DNA from 2 places in the Rossellomorea marisflavi genome. Region 2 is predicted to be linked to the other one. Evidence: a T-box and tRNA genes for the amino acid it is inferred to sense, from the RefSeq annotation. Region 2 holds a T-box; the other holds one or more tRNA genes.
The links. The T-box of region 2 lies ahead of tyrS (tyrosine--tRNA ligase). A T-box ahead of a tRNA ligase gene usually reads a tRNA of that ligase, here a tRNA-Tyr.

Region 1: it encodes a tRNA-Tyr, which carries the amino acid that the T-box ahead of tyrS (tyrosine--tRNA ligase) is inferred to sense. The anticodon was not compared.

Annotation. Positions count from the first base shown of each region.
Region 1 covers NZ_CP081870.1:177,481-181,893, reverse strand. The annotation lists gene K6T23_RS01060 (anti-sigma factor family protein) at 1-217, opposite strand, end outside; gene sigW (RNA polymerase sigma factor SigW) at 234-797, opposite strand; gene K6T23_RS01050 (aspartyl-phosphate phosphatase Spo0E family protein) at 1,157-1,318, shown strand; gene rocF (arginase) at 1,375-2,277, opposite strand; tRNA gene K6T23_RS01040 (tRNA-Lys) at 2,458-2,530, opposite strand; tRNA gene K6T23_RS01035 (tRNA-Gln) at 2,536-2,610, opposite strand; tRNA gene K6T23_RS01030 (tRNA-Tyr) at 2,673-2,756, opposite strand; tRNA gene K6T23_RS01025 (tRNA-Thr) at 2,771-2,846, opposite strand; tRNA gene K6T23_RS01020 (tRNA-Val) at 3,049-3,124, opposite strand; tRNA gene K6T23_RS01015 (tRNA-Glu) at 3,136-3,210, opposite strand; tRNA gene K6T23_RS01010 (tRNA-Thr) at 3,239-3,311, opposite strand; tRNA gene K6T23_RS01005 (tRNA-Asn) at 3,314-3,388, opposite strand; rRNA gene rrf (5S ribosomal RNA) at 3,396-3,512, opposite strand; rRNA gene K6T23_RS00995 (23S ribosomal RNA) at 3,674-4,413, opposite strand, start outside.
Region 2 covers NZ_CP081870.1:1,423,414-1,427,826, reverse strand. The annotation lists gene K6T23_RS07650 (multidrug effflux MFS transporter) at 1-527, opposite strand, end outside; gene K6T23_RS07645 (MerR family transcriptional regulator) at 599-1,399, opposite strand; gene tyrS (tyrosine--tRNA ligase) at 1,396-2,643, opposite strand; T-box leader at 2,695-2,900, opposite strand; gene K6T23_RS07635 (carboxymuconolactone decarboxylase family protein) at 2,948-3,364, opposite strand; gene K6T23_RS07630 (Lrp/AsnC family transcriptional regulator) at 3,486-3,926, shown strand.

The DNA of each region.
Region 1 (4,413 bases), 1.2 Mb from region 2:
GAAGCCTTGCCATCACACTGTCAGTGAACCCGCTTGGTGCACTGATATGCGAAGTGCTTTGTACAAAGGCGATCGCTTTTTTAAGCTCATGAAAATGATGCTGACAATCATCGCATTCCTGCAGATGCTTCTTCAGTTCCGATGCTTGAGCGCTTCCTATATCTCCATCAAGATAATCATGCATATATTCGATGACTTCTTCAGGACATGCTTTCATGAATGCTCCCCCTCTCTTACAAAGATCGTAATTGCTTCCGTAGGGCTTCACGCCCTCTATGCACCCTCGTCTTCACTGTACCGAGCGGCATATCCAATATCTCACTGATTTCTTGAAGGGGTAGCTCCTCAATATACTTTAATACGATGACAGATCGATATTTCTGAGGTAATTTTGAAATTTCTTTCTGGATCGTCTCTTGGAGCTCCATATTCTCGACTTCTTCTTCAGGGAGCTGGATATCAGCTGCGATTTGAGAATACATGGTCAGTCCATCCGTCCCGGCTACTTCCGCATCCAGGAAGTAATCGGGTTTTTTCTTGCGTATCCGGTCTATGCACAGGTTTGTCGCGATCCGGAACAGCCAGGTGCTGAACTTCCTGTTCTGATGGAACGTCTCGATATTCACATAGGCCCTTATGAAGGCCTCCTGTGCAATATCTTCCGCTTCATGCCGATTGCCAAGCATCCTGTAGCACAGTTGGAATACCTTGTCTTTGTATAACTCCACAATTTCTCCAAATGCGTTCTGATCGCCTTTGAGAACCTGTTTAATTCTTCTATTGATGATTTCGTCCATTCCTCAACCTCCGCTCCATGCGGGTATCGTTATATACGTTACACCCTATTGAAAGGTTTCATTAATTTTATGATGTTTTTTATGTTTTTTTCTTCCACCATGTTCAGGACCTTTTATCGATGAATCCGCCCCTACTTTGTGAGGTACAGCCCATATGGCTCAATGCACCAATATAATGGACGTATGTAAGCTGAAAAAGTTACCGAAGATATAGGTAAAAACGATGAAAAACGCAGCCTGCAACCTATATGAAACGGTCTCTCCTCATTATCCTAACAAATTTTCGGATGAAAATGTTTACAATTATTTCAAAAGGGGTATAAAGGGACTAATTATTTATATTTAGGGGGATTTTGGAAATGAGAGTACGAGTACGTGATCTACTGTTCGAAATAGAAGACTGTCGTCGTCAGATGGTCGAGATGGCACTGAAATCATCATTCGCAGATGAGCAGGTCGTCGATTTGAGTGTGAGGCTCGATGATCTACTAAATCAATATCAAGGGTTTAAACACCATTGACCATACAAAAAAGCTGATCCCTGTGGTAGGATGATCAGCCTTTTCTTTTGTATCGATTAAAGAAGTTTTTCTCCAAATAGGGAGCCCATTAGCGCCACTGCCACCGTTGCCGTCTTATTCTTTTCATCCAGGATCGGATTCACTTCCACGAACTCTGCAGACGTAATCAGTCCGGATTCCTCCAGCATCTCCATGGCAAGATGACTTTCACGATAGCTGATGCCGCCGAGGACCGGTGTTCCCACTCCCGGTGCATCGCTCGGATCCAACCCGTCAAGATCAAGGGACAGATGGACACCGTCCGTTTTCTCCTTCAAATAATCAATCGCATCTTCCATCACGTTTGCCATGCCGAGACGATCGATTTCATGCATGGTGTAGACCTTGATGCCCTTCTCCTTTATAAGCTCCCTCTCGCCTTCGTCCAATGATCGGGCTCCGATCAATACGACATTCTCCGGTTTGATCTTTACGCGGTCATGCCCAATGTCCAAGAGATCCTCATGACCAAGCCCCAAGCTCACTGCAAGCGGCATTCCATGAATGTTGCCTGACGGGGATGTATCTGCCGTGTTCAAATCTCCGTGAGCATCATACCAGATCACGCCCAGGTTTTCGTAGTGAGGCGAGACGCCTGCAAGCGTGCCGATGGCAATACTGTGGTCTCCTCCGAAAATCAAAGGGAAATCTCCGCCTTCAATCACATCGTCCACTTTTGCTGCCAACGTCTTGCTTGCCTCAACCACCGCCTTAAGATTGCGAAGGTTCGTATCCCTGTCCTTATGTACCCGCTCCGCCTGACCGATCTTGATATCTCCAAGGTCCTTAATGGCGTAGCCTAGATCCTCTAGCCTTTCAATCACACCTGCATATCGAATAGCGCTCGGTCCCATATCGACTCCACGCCTCATTTGACCCAAGTCCATCGGTACCCCAATAATCGAAATATCCTTCTTCATCCCAACCATCCTCTCATCGTTGTATCTCCCTCCATTGTATCCGCTTTCACACAAATGACTCAACTGCACATATTCATGTATATATATGCGGACTTCCCTAAGCTTCTTATTTAGGTTCTACCTCACACACTTTCCATAACAAAAAACTCCCACGAAAGAATTCGTGGGAGTTTTTCATGATGAGCCATGAAGGATTCGAACCTTCGACCCTCTGATTAAAAGTCAGATGCTCTACCAACTGAGCTAATGGCTCATAAATGGCTGGGCTAGCTGGATTCGAACCAACGCATGTCGCAGTCAAAGTGCGATGCCTTACCGCTTGGCTATAGCCCAATAAAATGGCATAAAAAAGGGACATTTATAATGATGTCCATTTCACAAAAGATTATACAAAATGGTGGAGGGGGGCAGATTCGAACTGCCGAACCCGAAGGAGCGGATTTACAGTCCGCCGCGTTTAGCCACTTCGCTACCCCTCCAGCTAAAGGAAAAATGGTGCCGGCAAGAGGACTTGAACCCCCAACCTACTGATTACAAGTCAGTTGCTCTACCAGTTGAGCTACACCGGCATGTTCAGTTGTACTTGATCAGCAACACTCTTTGCATCCACCCAGCTAAAAATAAAAACCCGTGAAGGTGATTGTTTTAGGCTTGTGTGTTAGTAAAAAAGAGCTTATGGTACGTTATTTTCACTCCGCTACGCTGCGAGGAAAAAATTCAATAACTTTAAGGTAAGTTATTTTCACTCCGCTGCGCTTCGTGAAAAAACTATGGTGGAGGATGACGGGATCGAACCGCCGACCCTCTGCTTGTAAGGCAGATGCTCTCCCAGCTGAGCTAATCCTCCGAATATAAAAATGGTGACCCATACGGGATTCGAACCCGTGTTACCGCCGTGAAAGGGCGGTGTCTTAACCGCTTGACCAATGGGCCAGTCCTGATGTTTCTCAAAAAAAAATAAAGCTTCCAACCGGGCTCGAACCGGTGACCTCTTCCTTACCATGGAAGCACTCTACCTGCTGAGCTATGGAAGCAATGGCTCCACAGGCAGGACTCGAACCTGCGACCGATCGGTTAACAGCCGATAGCTCTACCACTGAGCTACTGTGGAATGAATAGCCTGGCGACGTCCTACTCTCACAGGGGGAGATCCCCCAACTACCATCGGCGCTGAAGAGCTTAACTTCCGTGTTCGGCATGGGAACGGGTGTGACCTCTTCGCCAATGTCACCAGACAAATTGCTTACAATGACAAATATTATTATATAATATTTTCAAGGTTTTTCAAGGGGTAATTTAAAAATTATTCCCTGAAAACTAGATAAAGGTTGATAGTCAATCATTACCGGCGTATCGTCCAGTCCGGGAGACGCGAAGCGCCTCCTTCGTCTTACGTTTGGTTAAGTCCTCGATCGATTAGTATCAGTCAGCTCCATGTGTCGCCACACTTCCACCTCTGACCTATCTACCTGATCATCTTTCAGGGATCTTACTCACATAAAGTGATGGGAAATCTCATCTCGAGGGGGGCTTCATGCTTAGATGCTTTCAGCACTTATCCCTTCCGCACATAGCTACCCAGCGATGCCTTTGGCAAGACAACTGGTACACCAGCGGTGCGTCCATCCCGGTCCTCTCGTACTAAGGACAGCTCCTCTCAAATTTCCTGCGCCCACGACGGATAGGGACCGAACTGTCTCACGACGTTCTGAACCCAGCTCGCGTACCGCTTTAATGGGCGAACAGCCCAACCCTTGGGACCGACTACAGCCCCAGGATGCGATGAGCCGACATCGAGGTGCCAAACCTCCCCGTCGATGTGGACTCTTGGGGGAGATAAGCCTGTTATCCCCGGGGTAGCTTTTATCCGTTGAGCGATGGCCCTTCCATGCGGAACCACCGGATCACTAAGCCCGACTTTCGTCCCTGCTCGACTTGTAGGTCTCGCAGTCAAGCTCCCTTGTGCCTTTACACTCTGCGAATGATTTCCAACCATTCTGAGGGAACCTTTGGGCGCCTCCGTTACTCTTTAGGAGGCGACCGCCCCAGTCAAACTGCCCACCTGACACTGTCTCCCACCCCGATAAGGGGCGCGGGTTAGAATGTCAACACAGCCAGGGTAGTATCCCACCGACG
Region 2 (4,413 bases):
GCAAGGACACCGAAGATTCCCCTCCACGACATGAATTGAAGAAGCTGTCCCCCGGCCACTGGCGCTGCAATAGGTGCCAACCCATTGACGAGCATCAGCATGGCAAAGTACTTCGTCAATTCCTGTCCGGAAAAGCGATCCCGCATGCCAGCCCTTGAAATGACCATGCCGGCAGCACCTGTGAGACCCTGAATGAAACGGAGAACAATAAGTCCCCAGATTGAACCTGTGAACATGCACAAAACCGATGAAATGGTGAAGAGGATCAATGCCACAATCAGCGGCTTTTTCCTTCCCACCATATCCGAATAAGGACCTACGATGAGCTGCCCTGCGGCAAGTCCGATCAGGCAGGCCGTCAGACTAAGCTGAGCAGTGGAGGCGTTCGTACCAAGATCAGATGCAAGAGTAGGCAGACCCGGAAGGTACATATCGATTGTCAGTGGTCCGAATGCACTTAGGCACCCCATGATCACGATGAAAATGAATAAATACGTTTTTGATTGCGTGTGTGCTAATTCCTTCATGGATGACTCTCCTTTACGTTGTATAGCCATCATCATTTTAAACCCTCCAGTAACCGGAGGGTCAATAGGAATCAACCACGAACTTTAATCTGATACTCTGTCAATCGCTCGTCCTTCATGTGGGAGATGAAGGAATCGACAATCTGCCTTGTATATAGAGGTCCCTCCGTTTCCATTCCCAGTCCAGATACAAAATCCACAAGCATATTATAATAGTAGGAATCCCTCCTGCGATCCTCGAGAGAATAGACTGTGGCATATGTCCCTTCCGGAAGGATGTCGTATCCTGATTCTTCTTCAAGAAGGATATACAATCCGTCGTAGACAAACTCTTCATCACTCTTGATGTGCTCAGGTGATACAAACAAGCCGACAGAACCGACCATGATGGGCGTCATATGATTGACGGTTTTCTTGATTTCCCTTAAGAGCACTTCCATATCATCAAGGGAAGAAAATGAACGCTCTTCTTTCCAAATGCTTCTCTTCGGCAGAGAGGAGAGCAAAGGCCCCCGTTCCGTTGTCTTCGCAAGCTGAAGCTGCTGAATTTTTTGGGAGAGATGCCGATGAGTTGTTTTCAATTCATCCATTTTCCTTCTCGTGTTTTCCTCGTATTTCTCAAGAGTGTGCAAGAACTGGTCCAGCGTACTGTGCTCCATTTTTTGCTTAATTTCCTTCAGAGGCACACCCAAGCTTTTCAAAAAGCTGATCATATCGAGCTGCTGGAACTGCTCGGCACGGTAATACCGATAACCTGTTTCCCCATCCGTATGATAAGGGGTGAATAGCCCGATTTCATCATAATATCTCAAGGTTTTCACTGGTATATCATAAAGCTTTGACATTTGTCCGATGGTGAACTGATCCTTCATTCCCCTTCAACCAAAAGTTTAATGAATTTTCGCTTGCCGACCTGCATAGTCATCCCCTCCTGGACCTTCACAATAAGGTTTGGATCTTCCACCTTGGCTCCATCAATCTTTACGCCCTTATTCTTGATCATCTTCCTCGCTTCACTTTTGGAAGGAAGAAGATTGACGTTGACGAGCAGCTCGAGTATGTTGATCTCTTCATTCCCGTTCCACTGCAGCTCTGGAATCTCATCTGGCATACTGCCTTTTTGAAAAACAGAGATGAACTGCTCTTGTGCCCGCTCACTTGCTCCGATTCCATGGTACATCCTGACGATCGTCCTTCCGAGGAGCATCTTGGCATCACGGGGGTGCATTTGCCCTGCAGCCAGCGAAGCTTTGATTTCACTGATCTTTTCAAGGGGAAGATCCGTGATGAGTTCAAAGTACTTCATCATAAGGTGATCGGGCAGTGACATCGTCTTGCCGAACATTTCTTCAGGACTCTCATCGATTCCGATGTAATTATGTTTCGATTTTGACATCTTATCGACTCCATCCAGTCCTTCTAGAAGGGGCATAAGAATGACAACCTGCTTCTCCTTATTAAATTTCTCCTGGAAATGACGCCCCATGAGCACGTTGAAATGCTGATCCGTCCCCCCAAGCTCGATATCGCATTCCAGCTGTACCGAGTCAAAACCCTGCATCAACGGGTAGAAGAATTCATGAAGGGAGATCGGTTTACCTTCCTTGATCCTCGCCTCGAAGTCATCGCGCTCCATCAGTCTTGCCACTGTGATTTTCCCCGCAAGTCCAATGACATCCTCCATCTTCATCTCACTCAACCATTTGGAATTATAGTGAAGTTCAACCTTATCCATGTCCAGGACTTTAGAAAATTGCTCAAAGTAAGTTTGAGCATTATGTTTCACCTCATCTTCGGTTAGCTGCTTACGGGCAACGGATTTCCCAGTTGGATCCCCTATTTTCCCCGTAAAGTCACCGATGATCAGCTGGATGATATGGCCGTGCTCCTGGAACTGGCGAAGCTTATTCAAAACGACCGTATGCCCGAGATGGACGTCAGGAGCAGATGGATCAAGACCCAGTTTAATTTTTAATGGTTTATTTTCAATGACGGATGTTCTGATTTTGTTTTCAAGTTCTTTGAGAGGAATGATCTCCTGTACACCTTGTCGGTAGACAGCCAGTTGCTCCTGTACTTCTTGTTCTTGTTGATCTGTCAGCTTTTGCATTGACATTACCTCCCATAATCATTTCTAACACATGAAAAAATAAAAAAATTGCCTTCAAAAAGGGACGTGATTGCTCACGCGGTACCACCCTTCTTGAAGACAATGATTCTTCCACTCAATCGAATAACGGTTCGTCCGTTCCCCACGAATGCAGGGACGCTCAAGGATTGTAATTCACCCGACCTTTGTACCGGTTCGCACCACCCACCGGCTCTCTTAAACATGGAGATCGTCGCTACTGGATTTCCTCTCATCGCTTTACATGTGTTAAATTGAACTGATCATACCAGATTAGCAAAATATTTGCAATTTAATTTTTCTGCGGACGAAGGTCCATAAGGGCTCCAAATGTCTGGGAAGCGGAGGTGAAACTGATGAAGGCAATAAGCTCTGAGATTTCCTCATCACTGAACGATTCCTTCAGCACCTTGAACAGAGCATCCTGAACGTTGCTACCCTGTACTCCGAAAACTTCCGCAAAACCGACGGCCACTGATATTTTTTCATCAAACACGTCAGGATCCGGCCTTCCCTTTGCTTGACAGTATAAGCATCCATTTTGGAATGCCAATACCCTTCTCACTTGTTCTTTTAGTTCTTTCGTCAAGTGACCGTCCTTCTCCAATGTTTCTGAGAGTTGCCCCCATCGTTCCATTACTTCTTCGTGATGTCCAAGCAAACGCATGAACGGTGTTGCGCCAATTGCAGCTGAAGCAATCCTTGTCATTTCCATCTCCTCCTTATAGAATAATCATATCAATCTCATTCTCAATTTTACATTTCACTCTAAAAGCAATTAGCAATTTAAATTTAAGAATTTAACCCAAATCACAAGGAGATCATTCCATATGAAAATCGATGATATCGACAGAAAAATTTTAAACGAATTAATGCAGGACAGCAGGCTTTCCATGAGTGAGCTCGGTAGGCGAATCAACCTCTCTTCTCCATCGGTCTCCGAAAGGGTGAAGCAGATGGAATCCCACGGTGTCATCGAGTCCTATACAACGAAGATCAACCATGGAAAACTCGGCAACGACATTCAATGCATCATCGAAGCTACCGTGAAAAATGGAGACTACAAAGGGTTCAAGCAAAAAATCGCCGAGCTTCCAAACGTGGACTTCTGCTATCGGATCGCTGGGCAAGCCTGCTTCATGCTTAAGCTCCACTTTGCAACATTCGCTGAAGCAGAAGCCTTCATAGACCACATCAACCCCTTCGCCCACACCGTCACCCATTTCATCTTCTCAGAAGTCGAAACCCAAACCCTCTTCACCAATCAATGAAGCACTTACATGGATACCCAACACTTGGAGATACTATTAACGTTCCATCCAATAAGGCCCAATCAACAGAGCGGTGATAACTCGAATGCGCTGGACAAACAGAACCGTACGGAACGCCCAAATCCAAGTGCAAAATGACTAGCACTCACTTCCACAAACAATAAGGAGAAATCTATACAAATGACGTTCTCCCTATCACCAAAAGTGCAGTGCAGCGAAGGGTGGCCGACTCCCGCGGAAATAGAGGGAAGGTTGAGACCCTGCAGGTGCAGCCGAAGCGGCTCAACTCCCTCCCCGCCGGAAAGCGGCCACCCGCAGCGGAACGGAACGTCCATGTACAGATCCAACCACAAAACAAAATGAAATGCTGAATGAATAGCACTCTTTCACAAACAATAAGGAGAAATTTATATAAATGACGTTCTCCCCATCACCAATAGTGCAGTGCAACGGAGGGTAGCCGACTCCAGAGGGAATAGAGGGAAGG